Regions from separate parts of the Massilia jejuensis genome, predicted to be linked through region 2. Evidence: predicted binding sites of a transcription regulator. Region 2 holds the regulator's gene; the other holds the start of a gene.
The links. The regulator LexA, encoded in region 2, represses DNA repair genes until DNA is damaged. The targets are predictions, from matches to a motif close to ACTGTATNNNNATACAGT.

Region 1 (5,383 bases), on a different contig from region 2:
CCAGGTCTTCCTGGTCGCCCGGCTGCTCGCCCACCAGCATGATCTGCGCCTTCGCGGGTCCTTCCCCGCCCACGGCTTGCGTCGCGTGCTGCCACAAGTCGCAGCGCCGGCATTCGTCGAGTTTCGAGGGCTGCTGGCGTTCGGGCTGGGCATCGGCCGGGGCAATCGGAATGGTAAAACCGCTTTTCCTGCCGACGGCCTGGGCCTGGCCGGTGCTGCGCGCGCCCAGCTCGGCGTTGCTGACCATAGCCGGCACGATCGCGCCTTCCGGCAGATTTTTCCAGAAGCGCGACGGGATATGGCTTTGCATCAGCTGGGCGTTGACGCGCGCCGGATTGAAGATGCTGCGGTAATAGGTGAGCCAGAGCGCTTCGCCGGCATCGTCCAGGTCGGCCGCGCTGCTCATCAACGGGCCGGTATGGTGCAGCGTGGCGCCGTCCCACATCACGCTGGCCTCGGGCGTGCCGATCATCCAGGTGACGCCGCCCATGCGCTTGACGAAGTGTTCGGCCACCTGCGGCAGCACGTCGTGGCGCGGCTCGAACCAGGCGGCAAAGCGCGGCGGACCGGCATCGACGGGACGCTCGCGAAATCGGATATAGGCATGCATGTCGTGCTCCTCGCGGCGCACCGCTTTCACCATCGCCGCGAGCTTGACGCCGTCGACGTCGGCCGGCGATTGCACGTCGTGCTCGCCGTGCTGCCAGCGCCAGATCACGCGGTACAGGAAAGCCCAGCGGTCGGGCACGCGGCAGCAGGCGGCCGACTGCAGCATGTCCATGAACGCGCGCGGGATGCGCGGCGACTGCGCCGGTGCGGGCGGTGCCGGGGCCGGCCCGGCAGGGACATTATCGGCGGAAGGATCGGCCGCCGGCGCACCCGAGAACAGGTCGACGGCGTGCGTGCCGGCCTCGTTCCACGTCACCAGTTCCGGCGCGATGTCGTGCATCAGGAGGTCGCGCGCGGCCGTACGCCACTCGGGGAAGCTGGAGACCACCAGCGGCTGGCCGGCGGCAACGAGGGCCGCCGCGTTCATGCCGCCTGCAGTTCAGGCCACAGGTTCATCTGCTCGGCCGGCGCGCCCAGGTGGCGCCGCAGCAGGTCGGAACTGGCCAGGCCTTGCGCCGGCTTGTAGTCGGCGGTGACGACGAAGGGCGCGACTTTCTTCATGCTGCAGCGCAGGCGCGACAGGTCTTCCCAGCGAATGCGGCGCAGGCGGCGCAGGTCGACGATGCGCTTGGCGTTGCGCAGCCCGATGCCGGGCACGCGGGCGATCATCTCGGCATCGGCGCGATTGAGGTCCATCGGGAAATGGTCGCGGTTCGACAGCGCCCAGGCCAGCTTCGGGTCGACGTCCAGCGCCAGGTTGCCGGCCGCCGGCATCAGTTCGCCTGCCGTGAAGCCATAACTGCGCAGCAAAAAGTCGGCCTGGTAGAGGCGGTGCTCGCGCAGCAGCGGCGGCGGCGCGAGCGGGACGCTGTCCGGGCTGTACGGAATCGGGCTGAAGGCCGAATAGTACACGCGCTTGAGCTTGTAGCTGCCGTACAAGGTCTCGGCCGTGTTCAGGATGGTCTGGTCGTCACTGGCATCGGCGCCGACGATCATCTGCGTGCTTTGACCGGCCGGGGCAAAGCTTGGCGCCTTCGGCTCTTGCGCCTTTTCGTCGAGCTTGCGGCGGATCGCACCCATTGCCAGCTTGATGGTGTGAACGTTCTTTTCCGGGGCCAGGCGCGTGACGCTGTCATGGGTCGGCAGCTCGATGTTGACCGACAGGCGGTCGGCGTAGCGGCCGGCCTCGGCGATGAGCGCCGGATCGGCGTCGGGAATGGTTTTCAGGTGAATATAGCCACGGAAATTGTGGACTTCACGCAGGGTGCGCGCGACGGCAACGAGCTGCTCCATCGTGTAATCGCTCGACTGGATGATGCCGGAACTGAGGAACAGGCCGTCGATGTAGTTGCGCAAATAAAAATCGTGGGTCAGTTTCACCACTTCGGCCACCGAAAAACGTGCCCGCGGAACATTCGAAGTACGGCGATTGACGCAGTACTGGCAGTCGTAGACGCAAAAATTGGTGAGCAGGATTTTCAGTAGCGAAACGCAGCGGCCGTCGGGCGTGTAGCTGTGGCAAATGCCCATGCCGCTAGTTGCGCCAATGCCGCCATCGCTGCCGTCGGAAGCGCGCTTGGGCGCCCCGCTGCTGGCGCAGGAGGCGTCATATTTGGCGGCGTCCGCCAGGATTTCAAGCTTGTCGGAAAGTTTCATCGGGCCGGAGAAACTGTATGGGTGTACAGTATATCGCAGCCCGGAAAGCTGCACCGGCCGCACGCGCAGGGCGGCGGGACAATCCCGGTTCAGGCACCGGAACCGTCGCACTAACCTAGCGTAACGGCTTGCCGTCCTGGTCCAGCACGACGACGTCGCCCCAGCCCAGCGCACGGATCCCCGCTTCCACCTTGCGCAAGTCGCCGATCACCATCCAGACCACCTGCTGCGGCTGCACGAACCTGGCCGCGGCCTGCCCCAGCTGCTGCGGCGTCAAGGCCTTCAAATCGGCCGCATACCGGCGCCAGTAATCCTCCGCCAGGTTCAGGTTGACGCTGGCAAGGGCCGCGCTTTCGAGCGCAGCCAGGGTTTCGAAGCGGCCGGCCAGGCGCGCGGTCATGTTGCGCATGACGCTGTCGTACTCGGCGCCGGCCAGCGGACGCTCGCCTGCCACGCCCTTGATCTCCTTGGCCACTTCGCGCATCGCCTCGACGGTTTTATCCGTCTGCACCGGCGCCGTCGTGATGAAGCTGCGCTGGCCGCGCACGTCGAGCAGGCGCGCGCTGGTGCCGTAGCTCCAGTGTTTGTCGAGGCGCAGGTTGCGGTTCAGGCGCGAGGTCGCCATGCCGCCGAAGTTGTGCATCACCGGCTCGATCGCCAGGTCTTCCGGCTGGCCGTGCGGCAGCGACAGGTGGGCCGCGACGATGGTCGATTGCGGCGCGTCCGGCTTGTCGATCAGGTAGACCTTGCTGCCGGCGCTCGTCGCGGCATGCGCGGACGGTTTCTTCGGCGCGCTGCCGGCGGCCCAGCGGCCGAACGAAGCTTCCAGGGCCGGCAGCAGTTTGTCCATCGTGGTGTCGCCGGCGACGATGATGGTGGCGCTGCCGGGACGGAACCAGGCGGCATGCCACTGCGCCAGGTCCTCGCGCGTGATCGCTTCGATGCTGCCGGCAAAGCCGCTGGCAGGCTTGCCGTAGGCATGCTCCTGGCCGTACAGCAGGGCCGGCATGACGCGCATGGCCAGGCTGTTCGGCTGCGCCTTCTCCTGGCCGATCTGGGCCAGGCGGCGCGACTTCTGGAGCAGGAACTGGTCTTGCGGGAAGCTTGGCGCCAGCGCGGCGTCGGCCATGATACCCAGTGAAGTCGCCAGGTTGGCCGATGGGGTCTGCAGGCGCACCAGCGACTGGTCGGCGCTGGTAGCGGTCGACAGGCGCGCGCCCAGGTTTTCCAGGGAGTCCGACAGCGCGAAGGTGTCGCGCGTCGTCGTGCCCTTGTCGAGCAGGTCGAGCGCGAGCGAGGCGGCGCCGGCCCTGGCGCTGCTGTCCGAGGCCGCGCCGGCGTCGACCGCCAGCGTCGCGTTCACGATCGGCGCCGTGTGGCGTTCGAGCAGGATCACTTTCAGGCCGTTCTTCAGCTGCGCGCGCTGCATGGCCGGGAACTTGACGTCGGGCGCCGCGCCCAGCGCCGGCAGCAGCTTGCGGTCGATCGTCGATTTCACTGCCGCCAGCCTGGCGAACGGGCGCACCGTCATCGTGTAATGGTTCGCCCGCAGCCAGCGGTTGCCGGCCGCTTTTACCTGCGCCGGAGTGGCATCGGCCATTTGCTCCAGGCGCGTCAGGTAGGCGTCCGGCGTGCCGCCGTAGGTCATGCTCTCGGCCAGCACGTCGGAACGGCCGCCGAAGCCGCCCAGGCGCTCGAGGCTGCGCGAGAAATCGGCCAGGGTGCGCGTCTTCACGCGCGCCAGTTCGGCCGCGCTCGGCCCCTTGGCCAGGAGCTCGGCGACGATGGCGTCGATCTCGCGTTCGACTGCCAGCGGGTCGACGCCCGGCTTGACAGTGGCGACGATGTTGAAAGTGCCGCCCAGTTCGGCGTCGTTGACATGGGTGCTGACACTGGTCGCCAGGCCCTGGTCGTAGACCAGGCGCTTGTCCAGGCGCGCGCTCTTCGAGCCGGCCAGCACGTCGGCCAGCAGCGCCAGGCGCGGGGTGTCGGCGTCGCGCCAGGCAGCGGCATGCCAGCTGCGGTAGATGCGCACCTGCGGCGCATGGTCTTGCATCTCGTCGCGGATATTGCGTTCGAGCGTGGGGATCCAGCGCTCGGTGCGCGGCAGCGGCGGGCCGGGCGGGATCGCGCCGAAATACCTGGTCACCAGTTCCAGCGCCTTCTCCGGCGTGATGTCGCCGGCCAGCGAGATGACCGCGTTGTTCGGGCCGTAGTAGGTGCGGTACCACTCGCGGATGTCGTCCAGCGAGGCGGCCTGTAAGTCTTCCATGCTGCCGATGGTCGACCACGAGTACGGGTGCGAGTGCGGATACATCTTGGCGCCGATTTCGTTGCGCACGCGGCCATACGGCTGGTTCTCGCCCTGGCGCTTTTCGTTCTGCACAACGCCGCGCTCGCGCTCGAGCATCTCCTTCGAGATGTAGTTGCCGAGGAAGCCCATGCGGTCGGACTCGAGGAACAGGGTGCGCTCGAGCGCGGACACCGGCACGTCCTCGAAGAAGTTGGTGCGGTCGGTATTGGTGGTGCCGTTGCGGTTGTTCGCACCCAGGTCGTCCATCGCCTCCCGAAAGCCATGCGGGTAGTTTTCGGAACCGTTGAAGAAGAAGTGCTCGAACAGATGCGCAAAGCCGGTCTTGCCGCGCTTCTCGTTGCGCGAACCGACGTGGTACCACATGTTGACGGCGACTACCGGCACGCTGTGGTCTTCATGCACGACCAGGGTCAGGCCGTTCGGCAGCACGAACTTCTTGTGGGCGATCGTGTAGGCCTTGCGGTCGAACGATGGTGTCTTGCCGGCGGCGGCTGCCGGTGCCGATGCGGCGGGCACCGGCAGCGTGGCGGCCGAGGCGCAGGCAAGGGCCAGTGCGGCGAGTAGCGCTTTGTTCATGGGTCTCCGTGGGGTGGTGTGCTTATGGTGGGCGGATGCGGTGCAAGGCGGCGGGTGCGCGGCAGTGCGAGTACTCAGGCCGCCTCTTGCGACAAGCCCTGCGCCAGCGCCAGCTGGCCCGCATCCATGCGCGCCGTCATCCGCTTCAGGTAAGGCTCGGCGCCCGCCAGGCCGGCGCCGGCGGCGCGCGCCAGCCAGCCGTAGGCTTGCAGCAGATCGCGCTGCGCG
Region 2 (12,589 bases):
TGTTGTAAGCGTTTTCACTCCGTTTTCGCTGCAAAAAAAAACCTGCGCGCCGCAAGGCCCGCAGGTTTAATGAGATGGTCACCCTCCACCCTACAAGTTACTAAACTTGTAGGGTGTTGTTCTTTCTGGACGGAGGCCATCATGCAAGACATTACGCTTATCGGCATCGACCTCGGCAAGCACAGCTTCCACGTGCACTGCCAGGACCGCCAAGGCAAGGCCCTGCTGCGCAAGAAGTTCAGCCGCAAGCAGCTGATCGAATTCTTCGCCACATTCCAAGCCTGTACGGTCGTGATGGAAGCCTGCGCCGGCGCCCATCACATGGCGCGCCTACTGGCTGGCTACGGCCATGAAGTCAAGCTAATCTCCCCCGCAATTCGTCCGTCCCTTCGTCAAGAGCAACAAGAACGACTTCATCGACGCCGAAGCCATCTGCGAGGCGGCATGCCGTCCGTCGATGCGTTTCGCCCGGCACGCACTCACATGATGTGCTGGCCGATCCACCACGCGATCGCCGCCATGAGGGCCGAGGCCGGAATCGTGAAGACCCAGGCCCAGACGATGCTGCCCGCTACCCCCCAGCGCACGGCCGAGGCCTTCTGCGACGCGCCCACGCCCACGATGGCGCCGGTGATGGTGTGCGTGGTCGAGACCGGGATGCCGAAGAAGCTGGCCAGCAGGAGCGTGAAGGCGCCGCCGGTTTCCGCGCAAAAGCCGCCCACGGGCTTGAGCTTGGTAATCTTCTGGCCCATCGTCTTGACGATGCGCCAGCCGCCGAACAGCGTGCCGAAGGCGATCGCCGCGTAGCAGGAAATGATGACCCAGGCCGGTGGCAGGGGATCGGCCGGATTGGTGTGACCGGCGGCGATCAGGAGCATCCAGATGATGCCCATCGTCTTTTGCGCGTCGTTGCCCCCATGGCCCAGCGAATAGCCGGCCGCCGACACCAGTTGCAGGCGCCGGAACCAGACATCGACCTTGCGCGGCGTCGATTTCACGAAGATCCAGGCCACCAGCAGCATGATCGTCGAACCGAGGATGAAGCCGAGCGTCGGCGCCAGGACGATGAAGATGACGGTCTTGATCAGGCCGGCGGAGATGAGCGCGCCGGTGCCCGCCTTGGCCACGGCTGCACCGACCAGGCCGCCGATCAGCGCATGCGAGGACGACGATGGGATACCGTAATACCAGGTGATGACGTTCCAGGTAATGGCGCCGACCAGGGCGCCGAAGATCACGTAATGGTCGACCACGGCCGGGTCGATGGTGCCCTTGCCGATCGTCTGCGCCACCTTCATGCTGACGACGAAAATGGCGATGAAGTTGAAGAAGGCCGCCATCGCGACCGCGCTATGCGGTTTCAGCACGCCCGTCGACACCACGGTGGCGATCGAATTGGCCGAGTCGTGGAAGCCGTTCATGAAGTCGAAGACGAGGGCGAGCAGCACCAACGCACCCAGCACGTAGATGCTGATGTTGAGAGTTTCCATGATTATTCTTGTTCTGCGCGCGCGTTAGGCGTTTTCGACGATGATGCCTTCGATGATGTTGGCGACATCCTCGCAGCGGTCGGTGACGGTCTCGAGGATTTCGTAGATCGCCTTCATCTTGATCAGGTTGCGTACGTCCGGCTCGTCGCGGAACAGCTTGCTCATGGCGGCGCGCATCACGTGGTCGGCGTCGGACTCGAGGCGGTCGATTTCTTCGCAGATGGCGACGATCTTCTCGGCATTGCCCATGTCGTGCAGCAGGCCGACGGCGGCCTGGACGCGCTCGCAGCAGGCCAGGCACAGCTCGGCCAGGCGTTTCGCTTCCGGCGTGACGGCATGCAGGTCGTACAGGGAAATGGTCTGGGCGGCGTCTTCCATCATGTCGAGGATGTCGTCCATGCGCGTGATGAGCTTATGGATGTCGTCGCGGTCGATCGGGGTGATGAACGTCTTGTGCAGCAGGTCGACGCAGGCATAGGTGATCTTGTCCGCCTGCTTTTCGATGGTCTCGACGGCATGGGTCCGGGTTTCCAGGTCGTCGAAGTTGGTCATCAGGCCAACCATCTCTTGCGCCCCCTTCACGCACAGCGCGGCGTGCTGGTTGAACAAATCAAAAAACTTGCCCTCGGTGGGCATCAGGCGTCCAAACATGAAAAGGTTCTCCGTTTTAAAACTCTTGGGACTGCGAGGGTCCGCCGCGGGCCTGCATGCGATGCAGGTGCCGGCGGCGCAATATCGGCTTAATCGCCTTGGTAGACGGCGAGGTTACCGCTGTAGTTGCCGAACTTGGTGTATTGGCCGATCCAGGTCAGGCGGATCGCGCCGATCGGACCGTTACGCTGTTTGCCAATGATGATTTCGGCGGTCCCCTTGTCGGGCGAGTCGGGGTTGTAGACCTCGTCGCGGTACAGGAAGATGATCACGTCCGCATCCTGCTCGATTGCGCCCGATTCGCGCAGGTCGGACATCACGGGACGCTTGTTCGGGCGCTGCTCCAGCGAGCGGTTCAGCTGCGAGAGCGCGATGACCGGGCAATGCAATTCCTTGGCCAGGCCCTTGAGCGAGCGCGAGATCTCGGAGATCTCGGCGGCGCGGTTGTCGCCCGGCTGGCTGCCCTGCATCAGCTGCAGGTAGTCGACGATAATAAGGCCGAGCTTGCCACATTGCCGGGCCAGGCGCCGCGCGCGCGCGCGCATCTCGATCGGGTTCAGCGCCGGCGTTTCGTCGATGTAGAGCTGGGCGTCGTTCATCTTCTGGATGGCGTGCGTCAGGCGCGGCCAATCCTCGTCGTTCAGGCGGCCGGTACGCAGGCGGTGCTGGTCGAGCTGGCCGACCGAACCGAGCATACGCATGGCCAGCTGGGTGCCGCCCATCTCCATCGAGAACACGGCCACCGGCAAGCCCGCCTCGATGGCGACGTTCTCGCCGATGTTGACCGAGAACGCGGTCTTGCCCATCGACGGACGGCCGGCGACGATGACGAGGTCGCCCGGCTGCAGGCCCGAGGTCATGCGGTCGAGGTCGATGAAGCCGGTCGGCACGCCCGTGATTTCGCCCTGGTTTTCGCGCGAATAGAGTTCGTCGATGCGCTCGACCACTTGCGTGAGCAGGGGCTGGATCGGATTCCAGCCTTGGGCGCCGCGGGCGCCGGACTCGGCAATGGCAAAGATCTTGGATTCGGCTTCGTCAAGCATTTGCTTGACTTCCTTGCCTTGCGGATTGAACGCATTGCCGGAAATTTCGTCGGCGACGGTAATCAGTTTGCGCAGGATGCCGCGGTCGCGCACGATCTCGGCATAGCGGCGGATGTTGGCGGCCGACGGCGTGTTCTGCGCCATGGCGTTCAGGTATTGCAGGCCGCCCACGTCCTCGGCCTTGCCGAGCGAGACCATGGCCTCGTAAACGGTGATCACGTCGGCCGGCTTGCCGCCGTTAATCAAGCGCACCATCTGTTCGAAGATGATGCGGTGGTCGTAGCGGTAAAAATCGTCCGCGTGCATGAAGTCGGCGATGCGGTCCCAGGCCGCATTGTCGCGCAGCAGGCCGCCGATGACGGACTGCTCTGCTTCGATGGAATGCGGGGGAATGCGCAGCGATTCGATCTGCGGATCTGCGGGGGTATTCATGGCGGGCATTATAACCCTTCGTGTCGAGCGGCTGAAACAATTGGAGAGTTTCTGGCCGTAAAAAAAGCCGGGCAAACCCGGCTTTTTCTGTAGTGCAACAAGCGTGACGACCGCTAGGATTTAGGCAGCTTCGCCAACGACGGCAACGGTGATTTCCACGACGACGTCGGTGTGCAGCGCGACGGCGACCGGGTGTTCGCCGGTGGTCTTGAGCGGACCGGTCGGCAGGCGCACCTGCGCTTTTTCGACTGCGAAACCTTGCTTGGTCAGGGCTTCGGCGATGTCGAAGTTACCGACCGAACCGAACAGACGACCGTCGACGCCGGCTTTCTGGGCGATGGTGATGGTCATGCCGTTCAGCTTTTCGCCCTGGGCTTGCGAGGCGCCCAGTTTTTCAGCGGCTGCTTTTTCCAGCTCGGCGCGCTTGACTTCGAACTCGGCGACCGCCGACGAAGTAGCACGACGGGCCATCTTTTGCGGGATCAGGAAGTTACGCGCGTAACCGTCCTTGACCTTGACCACGTCGCCCAGGTTGCCGACGTTAACAACTTTTTCCAAAAGGATAACTTGCATATTTTTCTCCAGGATGTTCTGAACTGTACGACGCGATCAAGCGTTGTGCAGGTCGGTGTACGGCAGCAGCGCGAGGTAGCGTGCGCGCTTGATCGCGGTGTCGACCTGGCGCTGGTAGTGCGCCTTGGTGCCGGTCAGACGTGCCGGCATGATCTTGCCGTTTTCCTGGACGAAGTCCTTCAGGGTGTCGACGTCTTTGTAATCGACCTGTTCCACGTTCGCGGCGGTGAAGCGGCAGAACTTCTTGCGCTTGAACAGCGGGTTTTGCTGTTTGCGCTTCTCTTTAAGCTTGGCTTTGTTTTTGTCGAACTTTTTACCGAATGCCATTTGAGGCTCCTGTATCTAAAAGGTGGCCGCTAACAATTTAAGCGGCGGCACTAAAATCAATGATGTGAAACACCAGGGCTTTACTGTTGCGACTCTTCCTGGCCAAAAATCCCGTGAACTGGTGCGCGGCGCCGAGCTCGGCACTGGCGAAGCGGCCCGAAATCTCGCCCGCGGCAAACGCGGCAATTTCGAACTCGACCAGCCGGTCCACCCCTGCCTCGACCTGTTGCGAACTGTGCATCAGGATTGCCGACACGACCGGCACCCCGGCGGGGGTATAGCGCAGTACGTCGCGTTCAGCGATGGTAGCGACGACTTGAAGCTGGTTCACTGCCCGTTCACGATTCCTGGCAAGAAAAAATCAGGCAGCAGCGGCGGCCGGAGCAGGAGCGGCGGCCTGGGCCGGGGCTTCCGCACGGTGGCTCTTGGCTGCGTCTTCGCGCTGGACCGACTTCATCATTGGCGATGGGGTCGTTTCAGCTTTCTTCATCTTCACGGTCAGGTGACGCAGCACGGCATCATTGAACTTGAATGCGGTTTCCAGCTCGACCAGGGTCTCGTTGTCGCACTCGATGTTCAGGCAGATGTAGTGTGCCTTCGGCAGCTTCTGGATCTGGTAAGCCATCTGGCGACGGCCCCAGTCTTCGACGCGATGGATGTTACCGCCGCGGCTCGTCACCGTGGTCTTGTAACGCTCGATCATCGCCGGGACTTGCTCGCTTTGGTCCGGGTGGACGATAAAAACGATTTCATAATGACGCATGCAACACTCCTTGAGGACGTTTAAACAAATGCCCACCTCGGCGTCAAGACGAGTGTGGGAAGGGAAAGCCGGCAATTATAGCGTGCTACGGCAGCCGGCGCAATGCATGGAGGCCGGGCGTCGGGCGTCGCCCGGCCGCGACACCTTGCTAACCAGAAATCGATAAAAAGTGTGGATTTTCCTTGCATTCGCCGAAATACTGTACAAAAATACAGTCTGAATCATCAACCATGCCAGACCCATGCTCAAGCTCACCGCAAGGCAAGAACAGATCCTCAACCTGATCAAGGAAGCGATCGACAATACCGGCTTCCCGCCGACCCGCGCCGAAATCGCCAGGGAACTGGGCTTCAAGTCGGCCAATGCAGCCGAGGAGCACCTGCAGGCGCTGGCGCGCAAGGGCGCGATCGAGATCGTCTCCGGCACCTCGCGCGGCATCCGCCTGATCGGCGCCTCCCTGCCGGCGCCGGCGCCCAGCATCCCGGCGGCGCTGCTCATGTCGCTGCCGCTGGTCGGCCGCGTCGCCGCGGGCTCGCCGATCCTGGCCCAGGAACACGTCGAGGCCACCTACAACGTCGACCCGGCCATGTTCGGCGCCCGTCCCGATTTCCTGCTGAAGGTACGCGGCTGGTCGATGCGCGACGCCGGCATCATGGATGGCGATTTTCTTGCGGTCAAGAAGGTCGACAGCGCCAAGAATGGCCAGATCGTGGTGGCCCGCATCGGCGAAGACGTGACCGTCAAGCGCTACCGCAAGACCGGAGAGCTCATCGAACTGCTGCCGGAAAACCCGGACTTCACCGTCATCCGCGTGGAACCGGGCGACGAGTTCGCGCTCGAAGGCTTGGCCGTGGGCCTGATGCGCAGCTGGCACTGAGACGCTGTCTTGGCAGGAAGGGGCATGTTGCTGACCATGCATGGCCAGCCATGCAAGGCCGGGCCACGCTGCTCCCTCGTCGAGCGCGTCGGCAACGGCGCATTCCTTGACCGGACAGCTCCTGCTCCGACAAATCCCCAGCCGTAAAAAAGGCCGCGCTCGCGGCCTTTTTTACGTCCCGGCCCGCTCAGTTGCGCGGCGGCGCGTAATTGGATTTGCGCGCTTCGATGTCGCGCGCGCGCTCTTCCGAGGGCGCCTTCCCGACGATGGCATTGTGCTCCTTCACGTAGGCTTCGGTGGCGCTGCGCCAGGCCGCCAGGTCGGCCAGCACCAGTTTCGAGCTCACCCGCGCTTCCTCGGCCAGGTTTTCCTGCACCTGGGCCAGGCGCGTGGCGGCGCGCGTGGTTTCGGCCTGGTTCATCAGCTTGGCGATGTCGGCGGGAATGCGCTTGACCAGGGGCGAGGCGGCATTCAGGTTCGTCACGTAGTCGTTGTAGCAGTTCTGCCAGCCGGTGACGCTGGCCGAGACGCGTTCGATGTCCGCGGCTTGCTTGGAGATGGTGGGAATGCGCGGCACCGCGCAGTTGAACTTGCCGCTTTTCAGGTCTTCGCCCTGGTATTGCTCGACCCAGTGCAGGATCTCGGCGCGGCGCGCGCTGCGCTGCTTGATCAGTTCGAGCGAGGCGACGGCGACCGCATTGCCCTTGGCCGCCGCCTTGCGGAACCAGGCCTCGGCCCGGGCTTCGTCGACGGCCCCGGCTTCGCCGTACAGGTACATCTCGCCCAGGCGCTGCTGCGCCTCGACATTGCCGGCATTGCCGAGCTTGGTGTATAGCTGGAGCGCTTCGGGATAGGATTTTTTCGCGAACAGCGCATGTGCGGCGGACAGCGGATCGGCGTGGGCTGCGCTCGCCGACAGCAGGCTCGCGACGAGAAGAAGACGCTTCATGGAAGGGCCAGGGGCGGGGGAAATAGGCATCATACCGCGAAGCCCCCGCTGCCTCAACCGCCTTGCCGGGGCGGTCAGTCCCCCAGCGCGGCGCGGAAATCTTCCAGCAAGTCGTCGCTGTCCTCGATGCCGACCGAGACCCGGATCAGCGACTCGGCGATGCCCATGCTGGCGCGGCGCTCGGCGCCCATCTCGAAGAAAATCGTATGGGCAACCGGAATGACCAGCGTGCGCGTGTCGCCCAGGTTACTCGCAGGAATCGCCAGTTGCAGGCGGTTCAGGTAATCGAAGGGGTCGATGTCCGCGCGCAGCTCGAAGCTCAGCAGCGAGCCGGCGGAGCGGAACAGTTCGCAGGTCAACCGGTGCTGCGGATGCGAGGCCAGGCCCGGATAGTGCACCGCGCAGACGCGTTCGTCGGCCTCGAGCATCCGCGCCAGTGCCAGCGCATTCGCGCTGGTGCGCTCCATGCGCAATGCCAGCGTCTCGGCGCCGACCGCGATGTGATGCGCCGCTTCCGGCCCGAGGGAGGCACCGAAGTCGCGCAGCGCCTTGGCGCGCAACTGGGCCATGCCCTGGGCGGCGGCCGGCTGCTTGCGGAAGTTGTCGGCGATGTGAGGGTAGGCGCTCCAGTCGAACAGGCCCGTATCGGTCAGCGCGCCGCCGAGGGCGATGCCGTGGCCGGCGATCGACTTGGTCAGCGAATTGACGACCAGGCCGGCGCCGACCGCCTTCGGACGGAACAGGTAGGGCGTGGTCATCGTGTTGTCGACCACGTACAGGATGCCGCGCTCGCGGCACAGCTGTCCGATGCGCGCCAGGTCGGCGACCTGGGTGCGCGGATTGGCGATCGTCTCGACAAAGACGAGGCGCGTGTTCGGGCGCAGGGCGGCCGCCACGTTGGCGGCATCGGTGGCATCGACGAAGTCGACGTCGACGCCCTGCCCCGCCACCGTTTGCCACAGGCTGTTGGTGTTCCCGAAGAGGAAACTCGACGACACGACATGGTCGCCCTCGCGCAGCAGCGCCTGGAACAGCGCGCCGATGGCGGCCATGCCGGTACCGAAGCACAGGCTGGCGACGCCGTCTTCCATCTTCGTGATCTTGTCTTCCAGCGCGGCCACCGTCGGATTGCCCTGGCGGCCGTAGCGGAAGCCCGGCTCCTTGCCCTGGAACACCGAGGCCAGCTGGCGCGCGTCGTCGTAGCCGAAGGCGACCGAGGTGTGGACAGGCTTGTGCAGCGAGCCCTGCTCGATCGCCTTGCGGCGATCGTTGTGCAGGATGGTGGTGGTGAAACCGTAGTGTTTTTGTTCGCTCATGGTGGCGGCGGGCTGGTTCGGCGGATTATGCGCGGCACATGATGCGCGGCGGCTCATTCGGCGGCGACGGGAGGGTTCAGGTTCAGCTGGGTCCTTACCTCGTCTTCGAGCTTGGGCTTGCCGCCATTATGGCGCGCCGACTCCAGCTGGTCGAGGTAGGCCGGGGTCACGTCGCCCGTCACATAGATGCCGTCGAAGCAGGACGCCTCGAAGTTCGTCAGCGCCGGGTTCACGTCCGAGATCGAGCGCTTGAGCGCGTCGATGTCCTGGTAGACCAGGCGGTCGGCGGTGATCTCGGCGCAGACTTCCTCGACCGTGCGCCCGTAGGCGATCAGCTCGTCGCGGGTCGGCATGTCGATGCCGTACACGTTCGGGAACAGCACCGGTGGCGCGGCCGAGGCGAAGAACACCTTGCGCGCGCCGGCCTCGCGCGCCATCTGCACGATCTCGCGGCTGGTCGTGCCGCGCACGATCGAATCGTCGACCAGCAGCACGTTCTTGCCCTTGAATTCGGAACCGATGGCGTTGAGTTTCTGGCGCACCGATTTCTTGCGCATTCCCTGTCCGGGCATGATGAAGGTGCGGCCGATGTAGCGGTTCTTGATGAAACCTTCGCGGTATTCGATGCCCAGTTTCAGCGCCAGCTGGATCGCCGCCGGGCGCGACGAATCCGGAATCGGCATCACCACGTCGATCTCGTCGACCGGGATCTCCTTGCGGATCTTGTCGGCCAGGTATTCGCCCATCTTCAGGCGCGTGGCGTAGACCGAGGCGCCGTCGATCACCGAGTCGGGACGCGCCAGGTAGACGTATTCGAAGGCGCAAGGATTGAGCGACGGGTTCTCGGCGCACTGGCGCGCGTGCAGCACGCTGTTCGTATCGATGAAGATGGCTTCGCCCGGCGCGATGTCGCGCACGAAGCGGAAACCGATGCCCTCGAGGGCGACCGATTCGCTCGCGACCATGTATTCGATGCCGCCCTCGCCTTCGCTCATGCCCAGGCACAGCGGACGGATGCCGTAGGGATCGCGGAAGGCCAGCAGGCCGTGGCCGGCGATCTGGGCGACGACGGCGTAGGCGCCGCGCACGCGGCGGTGCACCTGGCCGACCGCCTTGAAGACGGCATCGGCGCCCAGCGAATAGCCGTCGGCCGCTTCCTGGATCTCGTGCGCCAGCACATTGAGCAGCACCTCCGAGTCGGAACCGGTGTTGATGTGGCGGCGGTCGTTGTGGAACAGCGCTTCCTTCAGCTCGGCCTGATTGGTCAGGTTGCCGTTGTGCGCCAGCGTGATGCCGAATGGCGCGTTCACGTAGAAGGGCTGCGCCTCTTCCTCGCTGGACGAACCGGCGGTCGGGTAGCGGCAATGGCCGATCCCGGTATTGCCCTGGAGGGAACGCATGTTACGGGTGCGAAACACGTCGCGAACCAGGCCATTGGCCTTGTACATCGAGAACATGCTGCTGTGATTGGTTGCAATACCCGCAGCGTCCTGACCGCGGTGCTGTAACAGCAACAATGCGTCATACAACAACTGGTTGACGGGGGTTTGCGAGACGACGCCGACGATGCCACACATGGTGCGCTCCTAAAAACTGAATGCTGTTGCGGAAGATTTCAAAACGAAGATGTCAAAACGAATGCTTAAAATGTCAGGTGCTGCGCCAGCGCAGCAGGGAGAAAGGGCTTGACGGTGCGCGCTCCGGCCTCGGCCAGCGGGGACAGCAGCGCGTCTTTCCAGAATGCTTGCTGGGGAATGGCGGTCATGGAACACAATATGACGGCGGCCAGCACGATTACAATCCCGCGCGCCAGCCCGAACAGGCCGCCCAGGCCGCGGTCCGCCAGCGACAGGCCGGACGCTTCGATCAAGGCGCCGATGGCCAGCGACAACAGGCCCATCAGGATGCGCACGCCGAGGAACAGCGCGATGAAGGCCACGATCAGGCGCGCCGTGTCGCCGGGAATCATAGCCGGTAACAGGGGCGCTAGGCGCGCGCCATAGGCGTTGGCCACGACGAAGGCCACGATCCAGCCCGTCAGGGACAGGATTTCCTTCATTAAACCACGCATGGTGCTGATCACCACCGACGCCACCAGCACGAACAAGACGAGATAATCGAAAATCGTCACGGCAAGCGAACGCGGCCCACGCGCATCAGACCGGCACCAGGAAACCGGCCAGGCCCAGGCTGCCGAGCTTGGCCTTGGTCTTGTCGGCTTCCTCGCGGCTGCCGAATGGACCGACTTGCACCTTGATCAGGGCGCCGGACTTCTTCGTGAAGGAATTGATGCCGCCGGCGCGCAGGCGTGCCTGCAGTTCGTCGACCTTGTCCTGGGTCGCCAGCGCGGCGACCTGGACCACGAAACGCTGGTTCCCGGCGGCCCTGTCTTCGGCGCGCGGATGCGTCTCGGCCGACTTGGCGGCGGGTTTACCCTCGAGCAGCGCGAGCGCACGGGCCGCTTCGCTGTCCTTGGCACGTGCCGGGGCCGGCTTTTCCTCGGGCTTTTTCGCGGCCGGCTTGTCGGCAGCCTTGCGCTCGGTGTCCTTCGGCTCCGGCTTGCGTTCGGCGACCTTGGGTTCGGGCCTGGCGGCCTTGGGCTCGGGCTCGGGCCTGGACTCGGGCTTGGAAAGCGGCACGCGCGCGGCCGGCTCTTCGTCGAGCATTTTCAGCGGAGGCGCTTCGGCCGCTGGCGGCGCCGGCGTCGCCACGGACGGCGGCGCGATGATTTCCTCGTCCGCGTCGACGCTGTCGACGGCCGGCACCGGGCTGGCCGGCATCGGCAGCGCGGGCGCTTTTTCTTTCGCGGGAATCTGGATGGCGATGTCGCCGGCCAGCGGACGCGGTTCGGAATCGAGCAGCATCGGCAGGCCGACCGCGGCGGCCAGCGCCAGCGCGACCGCGCCTACCAGGCGGCGCCGTGCGCGCTTCTTTTCCGGCAGCATGGGGTCGCCGCCGCTGCGGCTGCGGCGCGAACCGCCCTGCCCGCTTTCGTTCGCCTGGTTCGCGTGACTGGCGCGCTTGGCGCGGGCCTGCCGGCCGAAGTCGTCATCGTCGCGGGAAAAACGGCCACTGTCCTGGGCGCTACCGTCTTGCTTGTTTTTACTAAGGAACGAGAACAAGCCCATGCGTCTGAATGTCAGTGAAGAGAGTTTTTACGGGCCGCCATCACGCCGGCGACGGTGTAGAACGAGCCAAAGACCACAATTCTATCATTCTCCTCGGCACGGCTCACCGCATTTGCGAAAGCGGCGGCCGGATCGGGGAAAGCGCTGACCGAAAAATCGGCCTCTTTCGCCCCTGCGGGCCGCAATGCGGCCACCCGTGCGGCCAGGGCGTCGCCCTTGGCCGAACGCGGCGACGGCAGGTCGGCCACGCACCAATGGTCGACCAGGCCGGCCATCGGCGCCAGCACGCCGGCGATGTCCTTGTCGTCCATGATGCCGAACACGGCATAGGTATAGCGGTGGAAGCCCATGTTGCCGAGGTTCTGGGCCAGCGTGCTCGAGGCATGCGGATTGTGGGCCACGTCGAGCACCGTGGTCGGACGCCCGGCCAGCACCTGGAAGCGGCCCGGCAGTTCGACCAGCGCCAGCCCGGTGCGCACTTCCTGCGCGCCGCAAGGCAATTGCATGCGCAGCGCCTCGAGGGCGGCCAGCGCGGCCGAGGCGTTGAGCAGCTGGTTGGCGCCGCGCAGGGCCGGATAGGCCAGCGAATTGCGGCGCTGGGTGCGCCCCCCGAAGCTCCACTGCTGCTGGTCGCCCTGGTAGTTGAAATCGCGCCCGATCAGCCACAGATCGGCGCCGATGTCGCCTGCATGCCGGATCAGCGATTGCGGCGCCAGCGGGTCGCTGCAGATCGCGGTCTTGCCGGGGCGGAAAATGCCGGCCTTTTCGAAGCCGATTTCCTCGCGCGTCTCGCCCAGCCAGGCCGCATGGTCGATGTCGATGCTGGTGACGATGGCCACGTCGGCGTCGATCACGTTCACCGCGTCCAGGCGCCCGCCCAGGCCCACTTCCAGGATCGCCACATCGACGCCGGCGGTCGAGATCAGGTGCATGATCGCCAGGGTCGTGAATTCGAAATAGGTCAGCGCCGTATCGCCGCGCCGGGACTCGACGAAGCCGAAGCTGTCGACCAGCATGGCGTCGCTCGCCATCCCGCCATT

Region 1: ACFPOU_RS14760 (putative DNA modification/repair radical SAM protein) is a predicted target of LexA. The motif match lies at 2,278-2,295, and genes of this name have one in related genera.

What each region holds. Positions count from the first base shown of each region.
Region 1 is NZ_JBHSMS010000044.1:5,974-11,356, forward strand. It holds gene ACFPOU_RS14755 (UdgX family uracil-DNA binding protein) at 1-1,036, opposite strand, end outside; gene ACFPOU_RS14760 (putative DNA modification/repair radical SAM protein) at 1,033-2,265, opposite strand; gene ACFPOU_RS14765 (M16 family metallopeptidase) at 2,381-5,155, opposite strand; gene ACFPOU_RS14770 (tetratricopeptide repeat protein) at 5,230-5,383, opposite strand, start outside.
Region 2 is NZ_JBHSMS010000079.1:55,610-68,198, forward strand. It holds gene ACFPOU_RS21955 (PhoH family protein) at 1-8, shown strand, start outside; partial or broken gene ACFPOU_RS21960 (IS110 family transposase) at 142-466, shown strand; gene ACFPOU_RS21965 (inorganic phosphate transporter) at 480-1,490, opposite strand; gene ACFPOU_RS21970 (DUF47 domain-containing protein) at 1,515-2,141, opposite strand; gene ACFPOU_RS21975 (replicative DNA helicase) at 2,231-3,616, opposite strand; gene rplI (50S ribosomal protein L9) at 3,737-4,189, opposite strand; gene rpsR (30S ribosomal protein S18) at 4,226-4,516, opposite strand; gene priB (primosomal replication protein N) at 4,554-4,847, opposite strand; gene rpsF (30S ribosomal protein S6) at 4,878-5,279, opposite strand; gene lexA (transcriptional repressor LexA) at 5,521-6,156, shown strand; gene ACFPOU_RS22005 (tetratricopeptide repeat protein) at 6,344-7,105, opposite strand; gene ACFPOU_RS22010 (cystathionine gamma-synthase family protein) at 7,180-8,421, opposite strand; gene purF (amidophosphoribosyltransferase) at 8,475-9,998, opposite strand; gene ACFPOU_RS22020 (CvpA family protein) at 10,064-10,552, opposite strand; gene ACFPOU_RS22025 (SPOR domain-containing protein) at 10,578-11,549, opposite strand; gene folC (bifunctional tetrahydrofolate synthase/dihydrofolate synthase) at 11,561-12,589, opposite strand, start outside.